DNA from 2 places in the Enterobacter vonholyi genome. Region 2 is predicted to be linked to the other one. Evidence: predicted binding sites of a transcription regulator. Region 2 holds the regulator's gene; the other holds the start of a gene.
What was found. The regulator sigma-54, encoded in region 2, starts transcription at its own class of promoters, with help from an activator protein. The targets are predictions, from matches to a motif close to GTTGGCACANNTTTCGCTNT.

Region 1 (10,491 bases), 450 kb from region 2:
GCCGCTCTCAAACGTCGTGCAGCTTAATCCCGCCCCTGTGAGCGCGCGTTCAAGCACCCAACGGATGGAGCTATCGTCATCGACTACCCAGACTATCCCTCGTTGCATAAACGTCACCTTTATTTTTTAATCGGCAGGAAAACCGAAAACTCGGTATGTCCCGGCCAACTGGTAAATTCAATTTTTCCAGAGTGTTGGTCGATCAAACTGCGGGCAATGGATAAGCCCAGGCCGGTTCCGCCTTCACGGCCGCTGACCATCGGGTAGAACAGGGTGTCCTGCAGATGCGATGGAATGCCGGGCCCGTTATCCTCAACGTCGATTCGGGCGGCCAGCCGGTAGCGCACGCCGTGTAACGTGAGCTGGAAGGCGGTGCGGGTGCGTAAAATAATCTCGCCGCCTTCAGGTCCCAGCGCCTGCAGAGCATTACGCACAATATTCAACAGGACCTGCTCAATCTGATCCGGGTCATGGGCCAGTTCCGGCAGGCTTGGGTCGTAATCACGTACCAGCGTGACGTTCTCCGGCAGCTCCATTGAGACGAGCTTCACCACCCGCTCAGCCACTTTATGGATGCTTTCAGTGACGTGCATTCCCGGCTGCTGCGGACCGAGAAGACGGTCTACCAGATTCCGCAGACGGTCCGCCTGCTCAATGATGACGTTGGTATATTCCGCCAGCGCAGGGTCAGGCAGCGCCTTGGTCAGAAGCTGCGCCGCGCCGCGTAACCCACCCAGCGGGTTTTTAATTTCATGCGCCAGACCGCGCACGAGGTCACGGGCTGCAATCTGCTGCGCATGCTGAAGCTGCTCCTGGCTCAGTCGACGCTGATTATCCATCGGCGCCATTTCCAGCAGGATCAGGCCTTCGGGAAGACGTTGCGCGGTTAGCGACAGAATGTGCGAGCGCCCGTCGATCACCAGCGTCACTTCGTTATCGGTGAAACCCTGGCCTGCCTGTAAGCTTTCCTGCATCAGGCCAATATTCAGCGAAAAGTAGCTCAGGAGTTCCGGAAGCGGGGTACCGAATAGTTTACGTGCGCTTTGGGCAAGCAGCTGCTGTGCCGCCGGGTTGGCGTAATGAACGGCCAGCTCGTCATCGACCAGCAAGATGCTGTTAATCAAAGAATTGAGGATCTGCCCAGCATCGGGCAGCGTGCCAGTTGCCATTCAGCAGTCTCCTGGAGTCGTTTGCACTAATTTAGTGCAGTATAGCGTTTTCGGCGTAAAAAGCGCGTGAGATCAGATTGTTGGTGGAGAAAAAAGCCCATCCTGAGATGGGCTAAAAGTTTCCACGGCAACTACTCCCGGCGCTTGTCACGCCGGGTAAAACAACTTAATTAAACGCTGTAGTACAGTTCGAACTCAACCGGATGCGGAGTCATGCGCACGCGGTCGTTCTCTTCAGTGCGCAGTGCGATGTAAGCATCGATAGCGTCGTCAGTGAATACGCCACCTGCAGTCAGGAACTCACGGTCTGCGTCCAGCGCCTGCAGGGCTTCTTCCAGAGAGCCAGCAACCTGTGGGATCTCTTTCGCTTCTTCTGGCGGCAGGTCGTACAGGTTTTTGTCCATCGCTTCGCCCGGGTGGATCTTGTTCTTGATACCGTCCAGACCGGCCATCAGCAGTGCTGCGAAGCACAGGTATGGGTTAGCCGCTGGATCCGGGAAGCGTACTTCGATACGACGCGCTTTAGGAGACGCTACTACCGGGATACGGATAGAAGCAGAACGGTTACGTGCAGAGTAGGCCAGCATCACTGGCGCTTCGTAGCCCGGGACCAGACGCTTGTAGGAGTTGGTGGTTGGGTTCGCCAGGGCGTTGATCGCTTTAGCGTGTTTGATTACGCCGCCGATGTAGTACAGCGCCTGCTCGGACAGGCCAGCATATTTGTCGCCAGAGAACAGGTTGGTACCGTTTTTGGACAGAGACATGTGGCAGTGCATACCGGAACCGTTGTCGCCAAACATTGGTTTTGGCATGAAGGTCGCGGTTTTACCGAAACGGTGCGCAACGTTGTGCACAACGTATTTGTAGATCTGAATTTCGTCCGCTTTTTTGGTCATGGTGTTGAAGCGGGTTGCCACTTCGTTCTGACCCGCAGTCGCCACTTCGTGGTGGTGAGCTTCAACAACCAGGCCCATCTCTTCCATCACCAGACACATGGTGGAACGAATGTCCTGTGCAGAATCGACCGGAGGAACCGGGAAGTAACCACCTTTAACGCCAGGACGGTGACCTTTGTTACCACCTTCATATTTGGTGGAGGAGTTCCATGCACCTTCGATGTCGTCGATAGCAACGTGGGAGCCAGAAATAGAAGCACCGAAACGGATGTCATCGAACAGGAAGAATTCTGGCTCTGGCCCGAACAGAACGGTGTCTGCGATGCCGGTAGAACGCAGGTACTCTTCAGCGCGTTTCGCGATAGAACGTGGGTCGCGGTCGTAGCCCTGCAGCGTGCCTGGCTCGAGGATGTCGCAACGGATGATCAGGGTTGGTTCTTCGAAGAACGGATCAATGACCGCAGTGGTTGCATCTGGCATCAGAACCATGTCGGATTCGTTAATGCCTTTCCAGCCACCAATGGAGGAGCCGTCAAACATTTTGCCTTCTTCAAAGAATTCGGCGTTCACCTGATGAGCAGGGATTGTGACGTGCTGTTCTTTACCTTTGGTGTCGGTGAAGCGGAGATCAACAAACTTCACTTCATGTTCGTTCAGCATCGTCAAAACGTGTTCAGCGGACATACTTAACTCTCCAGATTGGTCATTGTCGTCGTGGTAACGAGGTCTTCAGTTTCTGTTTGTACTGGCTGTTGCCATGTAATTTTTATAAAGCGAAATCTGTGCCAACTTTTAAATCACCCCAAAAAGGCGTTATCATGCGCACCATAGTGCAAAAGGGCTGCACCACGATGGATTTGTTGCACCAGTATAGTGCTTCAATGTGAACATTGAGCACCATATTGGTGCAATTTACGTTAAAGTGCCCTTTTTCGCTCCGTGAAAGCGATCACAAAGCATCTCTGCAATACTTGTTTGCGGAGGATGTTTGTGATCCTGTTTTGTAGTGCGATTAATCCGTGTACAATAACGCGCTATTTCTAATGCCTGAGGCAAAGTTGTGATCGAAAATTTGCGTAACATCGCCATCATCGCGCACGTTGACCATGGTAAAACTACCCTGGTTGATAAGCTGCTGCAGCAATCCGGTACGTTTGATGCGCGTGCCGAAACTCAAGAGCGTGTGATGGACTCCAACGATTTGGAGAAAGAGCGTGGGATTACCATCCTCGCGAAAAACACCGCGATTAAATGGAATGACTACCGTATCAACATCGTTGATACCCCAGGGCACGCCGACTTCGGTGGTGAAGTTGAGCGCGTGATGTCCATGGTGGATTCCGTGCTGCTGGTGGTTGACGCATTTGACGGCCCAATGCCGCAAACGCGCTTCGTGACCAAAAAAGCATTTGCCCATGGCCTGAAACCAATTGTTGTTATCAACAAGGTTGACCGTCCTGGCGCACGTCCTGACTGGGTTGTTGATCAGGTATTCGACCTGTTCGTTAACCTCGATGCGACCGACGAACAGCTGGACTTCCCTATCATTTACGCTTCGGCGCTGAATGGTATCGCGGGTCTGGATCACGAAGATATGGCGGAAGACATGACCCCGCTGTATCAGGCGATTGTCGATCACGTACCGGCACCGGATGTTGATCTGGATGGTCCACTGCAGATGCAGATCTCCCAGCTCGACTACAACAACTACGTTGGCGTCATCGGTATCGGCCGTATCAAACGCGGTAAAGTGAAGCCAAACCAGCAGGTTACTATCATCGATAGCGAAGGCAAAACCCGTAACGGTAAAGTTGGCAAAGTGCTGACTCACCTGGGTCTGGAGCGTATCGACAGCGATCTGGCTGAAGCGGGCGACATCATCGCTATCACCGGTCTGGGCGAGCTGAACATCTCTGACACCATCTGCGATCCGCAGAACGTGGAAGCGCTGCCAGCCCTGTCTGTTGATGAACCAACCGTTACCATGTTCTTCAACGTCAACACCTCTCCGTTCTGTGGAAAAGAAGGTAAGTTCGTTACCTCTCGTCAGATCCTTGACCGCCTGAACAAAGAGCTGGTGCACAACGTTGCGCTGCGTGTTGAAGAAACCGAAGACGCTGATGCATTCCGCGTTTCTGGTCGTGGTGAGCTGCACCTGTCTGTTCTGATCGAAAACATGCGTCGTGAAGGTTTCGAAATGGCGGTTTCCCGTCCGAAAGTTATCTTCCGCGAAATCGACGGCCGTAAACAAGAGCCGTTCGAAAACGTGACGCTGGACGTTGAAGAGCAGCACCAGGGTTCTGTGATGCAGGCGCTGGGTGAGCGTAAAGGCGACCTGAAAAACATGAATCCAGATGGCAAAGGCCGCGTACGTCTCGACTACGTGATCCCAAGCCGTGGCCTGATCGGCTTCCGTTCTGAGTTCATGACCATGACCTCCGGTACCGGTCTGCTGTACTCCACCTTCAGCCACTACGACGACGTGCGTCCGGGCGAAGTGGGCCAGCGTAACAACGGCGTACTGATCTCCAACGGTCAGGGTAAAGCGGTTGCGTTTGCGCTGTTCGGTCTGCAGGATCGCGGTAAGCTGTTCCTGGGTCACGGTGCTGAAGTTTACGAAGGCCAGATCATCGGTATTCACAGCCGTTCTAACGACCTGACCGTAAACTGCCTGACCGGTAAGAAACTGACCAACATGCGTGCGTCCGGTACTGACGAAGCAACGGTTCTGGTTCCACCGATCAAGATGACCCTGGAGCAGGCTCTGGAATTCATCGATGACGACGAACTGGTAGAAGTGACTCCGCTGTCTATCCGTATCCGTAAACGTCACCTGACCGAGAACGATCGTAAACGTGCTATGCGCGGTGCGAAAGAAGAGTAATACGGTCAATCTATAGGCCGGGTAAGCGCACGCGCCACCCGGCAGGTAAAAAGCCGCTGATCCCTCAGCGGCTTTTTTATTCGATGATCGCCAGAATTCTTCATTACCCGGGGACGTTATGTCCCAACGCTATCTTTTTCCTGCGAAATTCACGGATTAGGGTAACTCTGCTCCATTTATCACGAACACCCGATCTGCCGATGAAATCGTGGTTTCGCGATGCGCGATAATAATCCTCGTAATGTTCATCGCCTGTATAGACTGATTGACCTGACTTTCACTGGTTTTATCAAGGTGGCTGGTCGCCTCGTCCATGAATAAAATACCCGGTTTACGGTATAATGCCCGGGCAATATAAATCCGCTGTTTTTGACCGCCCGACAACCCTTCCCCAAGTTCACCAATCAGTGTCTCGTAACCCATTGGTAGCTTTAAAATGTCATTATGAATATGGCTTGCGATAGCGCATTGCACCATCCACTGCTCGTCAATGTCAGGCCGAAAACCGGCGATATTCTCTTTGATTGAGCCTGAAAACAGCTTATCTTCCTGCATGATACAGGCAATGCGTTCAGCATAATGCTCGAAACCAAGTTGCTTAATATCAATGCCATTAATTCGGACGCAGCCGTTCGACGGTTCGAATAAACCGCACAACACTTTCATCAAGGTGCTTTTACCTGAACCCGATACGCCCGTAATAGCAATACTCTCCCCGGCATGAATGGTCAGATTCAGTTTGCTGAAGATAGGGTCCGCATGGTTATCATAACGGTAAGTCAGATCCTGAGTTTCGAGCGTTAAGGCTCCGTGTGGTAAACGCAGCGGGCTGGTGGCCGTTATAGAAGATGCTTCGTGCAGCGCAATATCGGCAACGCGTTCATTGTGTAAATTGATGATCTTCAGCTGAATGATAAAGTTGATCAGGGCATTTATTCGGTCATAGAACTGACTCCTGAAGGTGTTAAATGCAATAAACATACCGATGGTTAAATGACTATCCATCATCAGCCTGCCGCTAACCCACAGGATAACAATTTGGTCGCAGGCGGCGATAAAAGAGACGACGCCACCAAAGAAGAGATCCATTCGCGTCAAACGAATGCCTGTATTGACCTTATCTGAAAAAAGATTAAACCAGTTATTGATTCTCAGGTCAGTCATCCCCTGAACTTTAATCGTCGCGATACCGTACAGGGTTTCCATAAAATAAGAATTAAGGCGTGCTTCCTTGATTAACTCTTCTTCGGATAGCTGGCGATAGTATCGATAGGTAGCAAACCTAATGAAGGTGTATATTGCGGTAAAAGAGACCACTATCATGCTGAGCTGCAGGTTGTATAAAAACATCATTACCAGCAAACCCATGAGCATTAGCGTATCAATAATGCTACCAGTCAAACCTGTGGTAAAAGTGGCCCGTATAACATCAAGCGAGTGGAAACGAGACTGAATGTCCCCCAGTTTGCGTCTTTCAAAATAGGTGGTCGGTAGCTTAATAAGGTGAGAAAAGAGGCTAAAACTCCACTGGACGTCGATGAGTGTTCCCAGTATCAGCGTGGTCCAGGAGCGTATGACACTGACCGTCAAACGTAACAGAATCAGAATAAACAACCCAAGACAGATGATATTAAGTAAACCGTAATCTCCGGATGCAATCACATTATCCGTGACTAATTGTGTCCCCACTGGCATTAGCAGGCTGATCAACTCAATCACCAGCGATAAGAAAAATACCTTCGTCAGTGAAGTTATCAGTCCATTGATATTCTTTAATAACGTGGTCGCTTTTAACCTGTTTTGCTTCTTTTGAACTGAGAAAGTGGTTCCCGGCCATACCTCAAGCACAACACCAGTAAAATGTTGGGATAATTCGGGCATGCTAATCACCCGTCGTCCAAACGCAGGGTCGTGGATCACCGCGCTGTTCTTATCGACCTTAATCAGTACGACAAAATGGTTAAAATCCCAATGCAATATGCAGGGCTTACGCACGTCATGTAATTCCTGAAGGTCCACGGACAATGCGCGTGACGACATCTCCAGTTCACTGGCAATTGCTTTTATCGCATTGAGGTTGACCCCACGTGATGACAAATTGAATTGTTGCCGGAGTTGCAGTAGATCCACCTGCTTGCCATAAAAACTGCATATCATTGAAAGACAGGCCAGGCCACATTCGGACGCTTCGGTTTGAAAGACAACTGGGATGCGTTTAAATATTTTCAGATCCAACTTGCGCAGCAGCGTCTCAAGTGTATAAAGATTATTCATTACCTGCGTCCGTTACGCTCATTTTCATTTCGTAAAATGGCGATAATAACCACTCATAGATATGTCTCTTTTCAAGGAAAAGAGAAATCTGCGCTTTGGCTCCCTGGCTCAGTGAGAGTTGTTTTCCATGAACTTGCACAGACTGTAGGTCAGGTTTGATCATGATTTTGTACCAGGACTTTTTATCGTCATAGAATTCATGTGCGATGGTCTGCTTTGACAGGAGTTCTGGCTTCGATGCCGGAAGCCTGGATATTGCTGATATTGATGCCCTGAACTGACCAAATTTTTCATAAGGAAAGGCGTCGTAACTAACATTAACGCGCTGGCCAATCGCCAGATAAGGAAGAACTTCATCCGGAACCCAGGTTTCGAGATAGCATGGTGAATGGATATTCTGCTGAACTCGCGCCAGTACATCGCCTGCGCCGATCATCTTACCTTGCGCCGTATTGATGGAGTCGATTAAGCCATCGGCTGTTGCCACGATGACATAATTACCTTCCGCTTCTGTATTTAACTTTTCTTTTTGCAGTTCGTATATTTGTTGCTCAAGCTGGTAAATCTGTTGGTCATAATCAGCGCTCTGGGACTGGATTTGCTGATTGAGCGCATCAATCTGAACCTGGTCCTGTGATTTTCTGGCGACCAGGTCAGAAACATTGCTCTGCTGTTGGTAGAGTAGTGCGTTTTGGCTACTCATCTGGTCTTTGGTGACCAGACCTTTTTCCTGATAACCACGGTAATCGTTAACGTTCTTCTCAATCTGATGCAGTTCCCGCTCAGCCTGCACCAGTAGCCCAGATGAGGTATTAAAACTGGACTGATAATGATCTTTTTGAGTCGTCAGCGCGTTGAGCGTACGGTTTTTCGAAGAGTTCAAATTTGCCATCATTACGCTGATACTCTTTATCTGTAGCGCGATCTCCTTTTTTTTATTCTCATCAACCAGGCCTGATTGCGTCGATACACCCGAATGAATGAGAAAGAGAGCATCACCTTTTTTTACGCGATCGCCTTCATTAACAAAACTCTGCACGACTGTACCCTGCATTGATGCAGAGATATTCACTGCGCCAGGGAAAGTGGTTATTTCACCGTGAACGATGACGCGACGGGTGTAGGAACCTTTGGTAATAAAAATAGAAATGGAAGCAATAAAAAAAATGCTGAGCAATATGATAAGAGCAAAAGGGATGCCCGGCAGAAGAACAGCTTTCCCTTCCCACCGTGTACTCTGATATTCAATAGCTTCCTTGCGAAACATTTCTGGCCTCTTGCGGGGTGGAAATAGCCGCCAAATATCAGCGGCTATGAGTTATAATGGTTCAGGAATTAATGTCTACCGTGATCATTACCCTGGCGGCCACCGCCACTTTTCGAACCACCATTACCTTTTGATGAACCACCGCTTTTACCACCAACGTTAACCGAGCAACCACCGCTAAAGGATGTGCTTTCAGAGTGAGAACCATCTTTGTTAGTGGTGCTGGTGTGAGAATAGCTGCCATTACAACCAGCGCTACCACCACCGAACATCCCACCAATCGCACTACCGATAGAACCCCACATTCCTGCACCGCTGACGTTACATAATTCACTTTCATTGAGTTCACGCATTATTAATTTTCCTTGCAATAGTGAGCAAAAGGTATACCCATAATATCCATAGACTTTTTCCATACCATTTCACCATCCGTGAATGAAATGTTTTTTACGCCAAAACGCGTAAAATCCTTTTCGCTGTACGTCGACAGACCTGTGTCTGGATCACCAATATTTTCTTTTTGCCCGCAAAGTGGCATCATCCATGACACATTTATATCTTTGTAGAATGCTTTATCCGTTTTTCTTATTTCTGAGAAAATGCGATCTGTTATCGTTGTGTCTGTATTGATTTCTCCGTTAACCGTAGTTGTTAACTTATTGTCATCAGAATTAGGCGACCCATGGAAACCAATAATGGAACCATAGTTGATGATTTTGTTTTTTGCCGCTGGGAAAAGATAGTTAGCACAGGAAGAAAGGCATAATCGCCTGACCTCAATGTTAATTTCTTTATCATGAATAACTTGTGCTATTTTTATTGCAGTTTCGACATCGCCGCCACCACTGTTTATGGATATCGTTCTGACAGGGATAAGGTTTTTTCTGATAAGCCCCACAATGATTTTGTCATCATCTTTGGATATGTTTCCGTCGATATATAACGTATCAAAAACGAGGTGGGGTGAAAGTTTTGGTTCAAGCCCTTGCTTCACAATCAGTTGGCTAGAGAGTTGATATAAAATATCTCTGCTGGCTTTTTTAAATCGGTAGGCATTGTATGAATAAATAGCGAAAGCGCAGAGTAAAGCTATTAAAACGGCACTGAGGACGTATCCCTTTTTAATCTTCACGAAAGTGTAGCTCCATGTGTAAAGTAATGTAAACTTATCATTATAAAAAAGAAGATAAATAGAGTATTTGTATCTAAATGTAAATTTAAGTAAGGTGAACTTGTTGCGATTTCGAGCAAAGCCGCGCGAAATGGGATTGCCATGGCAAAAATGGGGGAATATGGTGATGAGAAAAAATATTACGGAAGCGTTTTTCTATAATTTTTTGCAGAATGAACTAAAACGTATATCTTCGCAAAATCGAACTTAAATAAAACTCATCCCTGCCTATCGCCCGTAAGCCAATATCATCTTCCTGGCTAAATTTTTGTTCTTCATACTGCTCCCTCTAAGCTGAATCTCATGCATAGCCAAACTTTATCTTTCCCGCTACAGTTACCTCTCCACGGCGAGCAGGAGATAAACATGCTTTATATCTTTGATTTAGGAAACGTCATCGTCGATATCGATTTTAATCGCGTGTTGGGCGCATGGAGCGATTTTAGCCGCGTGCCGCTGGCGACCTTAAAGCAGAATTTCGCGATGGGCGAGACCTTCCACCAGCATGAGCGCGGTGAGATTAGCGATGAAGCATTCGCTGATCGTTTCTGTCAGGAGATGGGGCTTTCGTTAAGCTATGAACAGTTTTCCCACGGTTGGCAGGCGGTATTTGTCGCCATCCGGCCTGAAGTGATCGACATCATGCACAAACTGCGCGAGCAGGGGCATCGTGTCGTTGTGCTATCAAATACCAACCGCCTGCATACCACGTTCTGGCCTGAAGAATACCCTGAAGTTAAGGCGGCGGCTGATAAAATCTATCTCTCGCAGGAGATGGGCATGCGTAAGCCTGAAGCGCGAATTTATCAGGCTGTTCTGCAGTCAGAAGG
Region 2 (10,491 bases):
CCATGTACTACCAGGTGAAGGACAGCAACGGCGGAAAACCGGCGACCGGAACAGGTATTGGCCTGGCGGTCTCTAAACGTCTGGCGAAGAGCATGGGCGGCGATATCACCGTTGCCAGCCAGCCGGGCAAAGGGTCAACCTTCACGCTGACGGTCCATGCGCCGGCGGTGGCGGAAGAGGTAGAAGATACCTTCGAAAATGACGATATGCCGCTGCCTGCCCTGCACGTTCTGCTGGTGGAGGATATTGAGCTGAACGTGATTGTGGCTCGCTCGGTGCTGGAAAAACTGGGCAACAGCGTGGATGTCGCGATGACCGGTAAGGCCGCACTGGAGATGTTTAAACCGGGCGAATACGACCTTGTGCTGCTTGATATCCAGCTGCCGGATATGACCGGGCTGGATATCTCGCGTGAGCTGACGCGTCAGTACGCGGCCGACGAACTGCCGCCGCTGGTGGCGCTGACGGCGAACGTGCTAAAAGATAAAAAAGAGTATCTCGATGCCGGTATGGACGATGTACTCAGCAAGCCGCTGGCGGTGCCTGCTCTGACCGCCATGATTAAGAAGTTCTGGGATACTCGTGATGAAGAGGAGAGCACCATGACGTCTGTTGATAGCGCAAAAGCCCAAACGATACTCGATACCGCGATGCTGGAGCAGTATATCGATCTGGTAGGCCCGAAACTTATTACCGATGGTCTGGCGGTCTTCGAAAAAATGATGCCGGGCTATCTGAGCGTTCTTGAATCAAACCTGACGGCCCGGGACCAGAAAGGCATCGTCGAAGAAGGACATAAAATCAAAGGTGCCGCCGGCTCGGTCGGTTTGCGCCATCTTCAGCAACTGGGTCAACAGATTCAGTCGCCTGATTTACCTGCATGGGAAGATAACGTGGGTGATTGGGTTGAAGAGATGAAACAAGAGTGGCAAAACGATGTTGCGGTGCTTAAAGCCTGGGTCGACGCCAGAAAAAAATGACCCCGGCTTAACCGGGGTGCGCGAATACTGCGCCAACACCAGGGAAATCGTGGCTGCGCCTGTTTTTTTAAAGTTATTTTCGAAAGGGCGCTGCCTGAAAAATTTAGGCCGCACGCAGATAAGATAGCAAATCTTAAATGATTTGTTACATGAATCAGTGAAATGTGTGAAGCATAGCGTTTTAATCAAAATTATTAATGTGCTTCAGCAAGTTGCAGAAAAGGATTGTCATGATGAAAAAGATTGGTGTCGTGCTGAGCGGATGCGGTGTTTACGATGGTTCTGAGATACATGAAGCCGTAATCACGCTGCTGGCCCTGGCTAAGCAGGGAGCGGAGGTTATTTGTTTTGCGCCAGACAAAAATCAGTCGGATGTGATTAACCATCTGACCGGTGAACCAATGGCGGAAACCCGTAACGTGCTGATTGAAGCCGCACGTATTGCGCGAGGTGATATCCATCCTCTTATTCAGGCAGACGCCGCAGAGCTTGATGCGCTCATTGTGCCGGGAGGATTTGGCGCGGCCAAAAATCTCAGTACCTTTGCTGCACAGGGGGCGGAGTGTCAGATCGATCCTCATCTCAAAGCGCTGTCGCAGGCCATGCATGCGGCAGGGAAACCGCTGGGCTTTATCTGCATCGCGCCGGCAATGCTGCCCAGGATTTTTGATTTCCCGCTGCGCCTGACTATCGGGACGGATATTGATACCGCGGAAATCGTCGAGGAAATGGGGGGAGAGCACGTTCCTTGCCCGGTGGATGACATTGTGGTTGATGAAGATAACAAAATAGTCACCACGCCTGCGTATATGCTGGCGCAGAATATTGCAGAAGCGGCTATGGGGATCGAAAAGCTGGTCGCCCGAGTGCTGGTGCTGGCTGAATGAGTCGTCAATCTGGTGCTGGCGCGTGGGTAAAACGTATCCTGTTGCGCATCGTTCTGGTGCTGGCGGTGTTTTGGGGCGGTGGACTCGCCCTGTTCAGCATTATGCCGGTCCCGTTCTCTGCCGTGATGGTTGAGCGTCAGCTCGGCGCGTGGCTCAGCGGTGATTTCGGCTATGTTGCCCATTCTGACTGGGTGAGCATGGACGAGATCTCACCGCTCATGGGGCTCGCGGTCATCGCGGCGGAGGATCAAAAATTCCCGGAGCACTGGGGATTCGACGTTGCGGCCATTGAGAAAGCGCTAGCCCATAATGAACGCCATGAAAACCGCGTGCGCGGTGCGTCAACCTTGTCGCAGCAGACGGCCAAAAATCTGTTTCTGTGGGACGGCCGCAGCTGGGTGCGAAAGGGGCTGGAAGCGGGGTTGACCCTGGGGATGGAAACGGTCTGGAGCAAAAAACGCATTCTGACCGTGTATCTCAACGTTGCCGAGTTTGGTGACGGGGTATTTGGTGTTGAAGCTGCATCTCAACGCTATTTTAATAAACCCGCCAGCAAGCTGAGCATGTCTGAAGCGGCGCTGCTCGCGGCTGTTCTGCCTAATCCCATTCGTTTTAAAGCCAGTGCCCCGTCAGGGTACGTGCGTAGCCGTCAGGCGTGGATCATGCGCCAGATGCGTCAGTTGGGAGGGGACGGGTTTATGGAGAGCAATAAATTAATGTAGGGCGGGTAAGCGCAGCGCTACCCGCCTGAATAGCAGATCTTAATCTTCGTCAAACCCTGCATTAAACAGCGCGATCACAGCCGCCAACGCTTCCTCTTCCTGAGGTCCGGTGGCTTCGACTTCAATCTGGCGCCCTTTGGCGGAATCCAGCATCAGCAGGGCGATCACGCTGTTCGCTTCCGCTTCGGTACCTTCGTCATTCCGCAGCAGAACTTCTGCATCGAAACCCTGCATCAGCTCAAACAGCTTCATCGCCGGGCGGGCGTGCATGCCCAGCTTATTGGTGATCTCAACGGTCTGTTTTACGGTCATGTTTTACGTTTTTCCAGCGTGCGATGACGGGACTGAACGTTCTTACCGCGCGAGCGGAAATAGTCGGCCAGCTGTTCGGCGATATAAACCGAACGATGTTTACCACCGGTACAGCCAATCGCTACCGTCAGGTAGCTACGATTGTTTGTCTCCAGCATAGGTAACCATAGCTCAAGGTAGCTTCGCGTCTGGTAGATAAAATTGTGTACTTCTGTGTGCCTGTCGAGGAAGGCCGCGACGGGTTTGTCCAGGCCTGTCATGGGACGCAGCTTCGGATCCCAGTGCGGGTTCGGCAGGAAGCGCACGTCGAAAACATAATCCGCATCAATCGGGATACCGTGCTTGAAGCCAAAGGATTCGAACACCATCGTCAGTTCACGCTCGCGTTTACCCAATAACCGGGTACGCAGCATTTCTGCCAGCTCGTGAACGGACATCTCAGAGGTGTCGACAATCAGGTCGGCACGAGAACGCAGTGGCTCCAGCAGATCGCTCTCTTCATCGATAGCACTCTCCAGAGAGAGGTTCTTACTGGAAAGCGGGTGCAAGCGACGGGTATCGCTGTAGCGACGGATTAGCGTATTGCGGTCTGCATCAAGGAACAGCAGCTGAGGCGAGAACGTGTCAGGCAGGTTGCTCATTGCCTGTTCGAAGATCTCTGGCGATTCAGGCATGTTACGGACGTCGATACTGACGGCTGCAGAGGTTTGTCTCTCCGCAAGCGTGCGCGCCAGATCGGGCAACAACACGACCGGCAGGTTATCAACGCAGTAAAAACCCATGTCTTCCAGCGCCCGCAGAGCAACGGATTTCCCCGACCCTGAACGGCCACTGACAATCATCAGCACCATGTTCCGTTTCTCCTCAGGACAACAGATGTGAAGGCCATCTCCTGGTTATGCATCATCCTGATTGCCTTCTGCTTCAGTGATAATTTGGTAGAGCTCTTCATCACTTTGGGCCGAGCGCAGTCGACGGCAAATAGTTTTATCGGCCAGACGTTTTGCGACCAGCGACAGCGTATGCAGGTGGGTTTTCGTCTGATCGGCAGGCACCAGCAGCGCGAAAAGGAGATCGACGGGCTGGTTATCAATGGCATCAAAGGCGATGGGTGTTTCAAGCTGCACAAACACACCAACGGCACGCAGGGTATCCTCTTCCAGTTTGCCGTGCGGGATCGCGATGCCGTTGCCGATACCGGTACTGCCCATTTTTTCACGGGTCAGAATCGCTTCGAACACCACCTGCGGCGGCAGGCCCAGCTGTTTAGCAGCCAGTTCACTGATGATCTCCAGCGCACGTTTTTTGCTCTGGCAGTGAACCGCACTGCGGGTACATTCCTGGTTAAGGACATTGCTCAGTTGAAGAGCGGAATCGTTGTTCATCATAATTTCACCTAAGCGCTAACTGTACAAATGGCCTGTTGTGTTTCACAACAGGCCGTCCTGCACCCGTTAACTGCCCGGACAATTAGTGTTGTTTCAGTTTATCTTTATGTTTATTGAGCTGTCGCGCAAGCTTATCAATCAAGCCGTCGATAGCAGCGTACATGTCTTGCCCTTCCGCACTGGCATGCAGTTCACCCCCGTTAACATGCAGGGTGGCATCCGAGATATGAGTCACTTTCTCCACTTTCAACACAATATAGACCTGATTGATCCTTTCGAAATACTGCTCGAGTTTTGCAAACTTCGCGTTCACGAATTCGCGTAAAGCCTCAGTAATTTCGACGTTTTGTCCAGTGATGTTGAGCTGCATAGTGTCTTCCTTATCGGTTGTGTCAGACCAGCTGTTTACGCTGGTTGGACGGCGGAATGGATAAAGACTCTCGATACTTCGCAACAGTACGACGTGCCACCATAATACCCTGATCGGACAGCATGGTGGTTAACTTACTGTCGCTTAGCGGCTTCGCGGGGTTCTCCGCGGCGATCAACTTCTTCACCAGGGCACGAATGGCCGTTGACGACGCTTCACCGCCGCCCTCGGTATTCACATGGCTGGAGAAGAAATACTTAAGCTCAAAAATACCGCGTGGACTGTGCAGATACTTCTGCGTGGTGACACGGGAAATGGTTGATTCATGCATCTCGACGGCCTGGGCGATATCCGCCAGCACCATCGGTTTCATATACTCTTCGCCCTGCTCAAAGAAAGCCTGCTGCTGTTCGACAATACAGCGGCTGACGCGTAGCAGCGTATCATTTCGGCTCTCAAGACTTTTGATCAGCCATCGCGCTTCCTGAAGATTGCTACGAATATATTGATTGTCGGAGTCGTTACGCACGCTGGTGCACATGGAGGCATACTGCTGGTTGATTTGCAGGCGAGGGATGCTGTCTGAATTCAGTTCAACGACCCAGCGGCCATTGTGTTTTCTGACCAGCACGTCCGGAATAACGTACTCAGGCTCGCTGGTCTGGATTGACTGTCCCGGGCGTGGATCGAGTGACTGGATCAGATTCACCGCTTCTTTCAGCACATCTTCTTTCAGGCGCGTGACGCGCATCAGGGTGCGGAAATCGTGGTTCGCCAGCAGATCCAGGTGATCGCTGATGATCACGCGCGCCTCGTCGAGCCATGGCGTCTCTTTGCTGAACTGAGAAAGCTGGATTAGCAGGCAGTCGCGCAGATCTTTTGCGGCTACGCCTACCGGATCGAAACGCTGGATGCGCTTCAGAACGGCTTCAACTTCCTCAAGCTCTATCTCTTCGTCGCCCATGCTTTCCAGAATATCGTCAAGCGTGACGGTCAAATAGCCGGTGTCGTCAACGGCATCGACAATTGAGGTGGCAATCGCGCGGTCGGTATCGGAGAAGGGAGTGAGTTCCACCTGCCACATCAGGTAATCCTGCAGCGACTGAGTGGTTTCTCCCTGATAGACCGGTAGCTCATCATCCTGGTAGTCCGCACGCGTACCGGAAGGCGTTCCGGCGGTGTAGATTTCATCCCAGCTGGCATCCAGCGGAAGCTCGTCGGGCATCTCTTTTTGTTCGAGTGCGTCGGCGGTATCAAGCGCTTCAGTGTCCTGTGACTGCTGAGTATCTACCTCGTCATGAAGATCGGTTTGTTCCAGCAGGGGGTTGCTGTCCAGCGCCTGCTGGAGCTCCTGCTGAAGTTCTAACGTGGACAGTTGCAACAGGCGAATTGCCTGCTGTAGCTGCGGCGTCATCGCCAGTTGTTGGCTGAGCCTTAATTGCAAACCTTGCTTCATGTTCAGAGCATTTTTCTCCGGTTCGGCGTTACGTTACCTCTACCCTATCAGAGTCTGAAGTCTTCCCCAAGATAGACGCGCTTAACATGATCGTCTTCGAGGATCTGCTGCGGCGTACCGTGGGCGATCAGATTGCCCTGGCTCACAATATACGCGCGTTCACATACGGCCAGCGTTTCTCGGACGTTGTGGTCGGTGATCAGTACGCCAAGCCCGCTGTCGCGCAAGTGTTCAATGATACGTTTAATGTCGATAACCGAGATCGGGTCAACACCCGCAAATGGTTCATCCAGAAGGATAAATTTAGGGTTTGCGGCCAGCGCACGCGCGATCTCAACGCGACGACGTTCGCCCCCGGAGAGTGCCTGACCGAGGCTGTCGCGCAGATGCTCAATGTGGAACTCTTCCATCAGCTCGTTGGCACGATCCTGACGCTGTTCGCTGGTCAGATCGTTACGAATTTGCAGGACCGCCATCAGGTTGTCGTAAACGCTAAGACGACGGAAAATGGAGGCTTCCTGCGGCAGATAGCCGATCCCGCGACGCGCGCGCGCGTGAAGCGGCAGAAGACTGATGTCTTCATCGTCAATGATTATGTTGCCGGCATCGCGCGGCACAATGCCAACGACCATGTAGAAGGTTGTCGTTTTACCCGCACCGTTAGGGCCAAGCAGCCCCACGATTTCGCCAGAGTTGACGGTCAAACTGACATCTTCTACGACACGGCGGCCCTTATAGGCCTTCGCGAGGTTTTTTGCAGTTAATGTTGCCATAACGGATTAGTTACTCTTCTTCTGTGCCGGGGCCTGGCCCTTGCCTTTGTCCTGCAGCTGCGACGGAACCAGTACGGTCGTGACGCGTTTACCTTTCTCGCTGGAGGCCTGCATTTTTTGCTCTTTCACCAGATAGGTGATTTGGTCGCCGGTAATGTTGCTGTCCAGCTGTTCCAGATACGCGTTTCCGGTCAGGATTACCAGGTCCTTCGCCAGCTCGTAGTGCATATGCGAGGCGCGGCCTTTTACCGGCTTGCCATTGTCCTGCATCTGGTAGAAGGTTGCCGGGTTGCCGTAACCATCAATGATCTCTTTGCCCTGCTCGCCACCCGGACGGGTCACGACCACTTTGTCAGCGTTAATTTTGATGGTGCCCTGGGTCATGACGACGTTACCCGTGAAGGTGACGACGTTACCCTGCATATCGAGAGACTGGGTGTCGGACTCGATATGAATCGGCTGGTCGGTATCGCCCGTTACAGCAAGCGCGGGGAGACTGGTCACCAGCATCGCGCTGGCGATAATTACTTTAAGGCTGAGTTTGTTTGTTTTGAATTTCATAGGAGGTTCTAACCTTTTCAATCAGCTCGGCGTTCTTGCTGCGTAAGTTCCCGCGCATTCTCAAACCGCTGGAATTAAATGTTGTGCCATACAGTGTGACCAGATCCTGCGACGTCACGTCCTGGGTTACCAGGTTGATCTGGGCATTATCCGTCGTAATTTTTCGCAGTTGCGAGTCAGCGGTCAGGGCGTTGACTTCAACGTGGCCGTACAGATAAAGCATACGGTCATTTGTCAGTTTGGCCCGATCTGACTTAATTGACCACGTCGGCACTTTGTCTTTATCGAATGTGGTCATCACCGGTTGGGTAAACCACGAAATACCGTCATCTGAAAAATATTCAACATGCTGGGCAATCAGGCGATAGTTCAGCGCGCCTTCCGGGCTGTAGACCACGGTTTCGCTGTGATCGCTTTTATAGGTTGGATCGCTATTGTTAACCACTTCTGTTTGCGTATCGTCGCGATCGGCAAGGTTCACACCAATCAATACCAGTGCGACTAGCGAAAGCAAAATGATAATCCAGCGTCTGGTTTTACTCATATCGATTGCCCTTTGGCCTCATCAAGCTTGCCCTGCGCCAGCAGGAGCAGATCGCAGACTTCACGGACGGCACCACGGCCCCCGTTGATGTGGGTAACGTAGTCAGCGCGCGGGATCAGCAGCGGATGCGCATCGGCAACGGCGATGCTCAGCCCGACCTCAGTCATCACAGGCCAGTCAATCAGATCGTCCCCGACGTAGGCCACGTTTTCCGGTGCGATAGCCAGTTTACCCAGTAAATCCTTAAACGCCGCCATCTTATCGGACTGCCCCTGATACAGATGGGTAATTCCTAAGGTTTCACAGCGGTCTTCTACCAGTTTAGCTTTTCGCCCGGTGATGATAGCCACCTCAATACCCGAGGTGAGCGCACAGCGGATACCATAGCCGTCGCGGACGTTAAATGCTTTCAGCTCTTCACCATTATTGCCCATGTAAATCAGGCCATCGGAGAGTACGCCATCCACATCCAGGATGAGCAGACGAATGTTTTTCGCCTTTGCCATCATCTGGGTACTGACCGGGCCATAACAGGTTGCAAGGGATGCACCCGCATTACTCATTGTCTTATCCTTCATTACACTACGCCTGCGCGCAGCAGATCATGCATATGTACCACACCCAGCAACTGGTCGCCATCTGCAACCATAACGGAGGTGATATGGCGGGACTGCATCAGGTTCAGCACATCCACGGCCAGCGTACCCGGACGCACGCGGATACCGCCCGGCGTCATCACGTCGGCAATGCCCAGGGTACGGACATCAACACCCATGTCGAACACGCGGCGCAGGTCGCCATCGGTGAAGATCCCCTGAATTTTCAACAGATCGTCGCACACGACCGTCATACCCAGATTCTTACGGGTGATTTCCAGCAGCGCATCACGTAGGGAGGCTTCTTTGCTGACGTGAGGGATCTCATCCCCGGTGTGCATAATATCGTTTACCCGAAGCAGCAGCTTGCGCCCCAGCGCGCCGCCCGGATGGGAAAGCGCGAAATCTTCCGGCGTAAAACCGCGGGCTTCAAGCAGTGCGACGGCAAGCGCATCACCCATGACCAGCGCTGCGGTGGTGCTGGACGTTGGCGCCAGGCCGAGCGGACAGGCCTCCTTGGGAACCTTCACGCACAGGTGAATATCGGCCGCACGCGCCATGCTACTTTCCGGACGGCTGGTCATGCAAATAAGCGGAACCTGCAATCGTTTCAGTACCGGGATCAGCGCCAGAATTTCATTGGACTCACCGGAGTTAGACAGTGCGATGACGATATCCTGCGGCGTGACCATACCCAGGTCGCCGTGCGCGGCTTCCCCCGGGTGTACAAAGAAGGAAGAGGTTCCGGTGCTGGCAAATGTTGCCGCCATTTTACGTCCAATGTGGCCGGACTTACCCATCCCCATCACCACGACTTTGCCGGCACAGTAGAACATCTTCTCACATGCCAGACTAAAATCCTGATTAATGTACCGATCTAACTGCGCCAGACCTTCACGTTCAATCTCCAGAACCTCTTTGCCTGCTTTCTGAAAGTCAAAACCCGGCTGCAATTCTATTTGCGACATAATGCGTTTCCGATTACCCAGAGAGAAGAGGCGAGAGCCAGTACAGCATCGCCATCCATACGATAAATCCACCCGTCAGCAGCGCGCCTGCGCCTTTGCCGATCTGTCGTTGCCGCCGCCAGCAGAGCAGGGCAAATATCACGCTGACTAATAACATCACGCCGTAGTCACGCGAGAATGCCAGGGGATTAAAGGGCCCTGGCGTAATGAGGGCCGGAAGGCCCATCACAATGGCGATATTAAATATGTTGGAACCGATGATATTACCAATGGCAATGTCATCTTCACCTTTACGTGCCCCCGCAATGGCCGTGGCCAGTTCCGGCAGGCTGGTACCGATGGCAATCACCGTCAGACCAATGGTAAGTTCACTGATGGCGAAATAGTTCGCCAGTACCGTCGCGTTATCCACGACCATACGCGTTGCCATCGGCATGATGATCAGCGCAACGCCAAGCCAGAGCAGGGCAACAGGCAGTGTACCTTCTCGCGGAAGTTCGGCGACCTGCTCACGCGTGAGGCTATCCTGACCCTGTTTTTCCGCCTGACGGGCGATTTTAACACTATACAGCAACCAAATGACGGCCAGCGCCAGCAGGAAAATACCGTCGCTGTAGCTCAGTACGCCATCGTAAAATACGCAGCCTGCCAACAGGCTTACGATTAACATTAGCGGCAATTCACGGCGCAGAACATCAGAATGCACGCGAAATGGATGGAGCAGTGCGGCCAGGCCTAAAATCAAGAGTATATTGACGATGTTAGAGCCAATCGCGGTGCCTACTGCAAGGTCTAACTGACCATGCAGCGATGCCGAGACAGAGACGATGATTTCAGGAAGTGACGTTCCCACACTGACCACGGTCATCCCGATGACGACAGGCGGTACGCCCGTCAGGCGACACAGGATAGATGCAGCAAATACTAAACGGTC

Region 1: glnA (glutamate--ammonia ligase) is a predicted target of sigma-54. The motif match lies at 2,836-2,855, and genes of this name have one in related genera.

Annotation. Positions count from the first base shown of each region.
Region 1 is NZ_CP162152.1:4,389,485-4,399,975, reverse strand. It holds gene glnG (nitrogen regulation protein NR(I)) at 1-108, opposite strand, end outside; gene glnL (nitrogen regulation protein NR(II)) at 120-1,169, opposite strand; gene glnA (glutamate--ammonia ligase) at 1,340-2,749, opposite strand; gene typA (ribosome-dependent GTPase TypA) at 3,126-4,949, shown strand; gene AB3N39_RS20660 (peptidase domain-containing ABC transporter) at 5,106-7,223, opposite strand; gene AB3N39_RS20655 (HlyD family secretion protein) at 7,216-8,490, opposite strand; gene AB3N39_RS20650 (hypothetical protein) at 8,559-8,843, opposite strand; gene AB3N39_RS20645 (hypothetical protein) at 8,846-9,622, opposite strand; gene yihX (glucose-1-phosphatase) at 10,028-10,491, shown strand, end outside.
Region 2 is NZ_CP162152.1:3,936,029-3,946,519, reverse strand. It holds gene arcB (aerobic respiration two-component sensor histidine kinase ArcB) at 1-980, shown strand, start outside; gene elbB (isoprenoid biosynthesis glyoxalase ElbB) at 1,214-1,867, shown strand; gene mtgA (monofunctional biosynthetic peptidoglycan transglycosylase) at 1,864-2,589, shown strand; gene npr (PTS phosphocarrier protein NPr) at 2,629-2,901, opposite strand; gene rapZ (RNase adapter RapZ) at 2,898-3,752, opposite strand; gene ptsN (PTS IIA-like nitrogen regulatory protein PtsN) at 3,798-4,289, opposite strand; gene hpf (ribosome hibernation promoting factor) at 4,372-4,659, opposite strand; gene rpoN (RNA polymerase factor sigma-54) at 4,682-6,115, opposite strand; gene lptB (LPS export ABC transporter ATP-binding protein) at 6,163-6,888, opposite strand; gene lptA (lipopolysaccharide ABC transporter substrate-binding protein LptA) at 6,895-7,449, opposite strand; gene lptC (LPS export ABC transporter periplasmic protein LptC) at 7,418-7,993, opposite strand; gene kdsC (3-deoxy-manno-octulosonate-8-phosphatase KdsC) at 7,990-8,556, opposite strand; gene kdsD (arabinose-5-phosphate isomerase KdsD) at 8,571-9,557, opposite strand; gene AB3N39_RS18465 (calcium/sodium antiporter) at 9,571-10,491, opposite strand, start outside.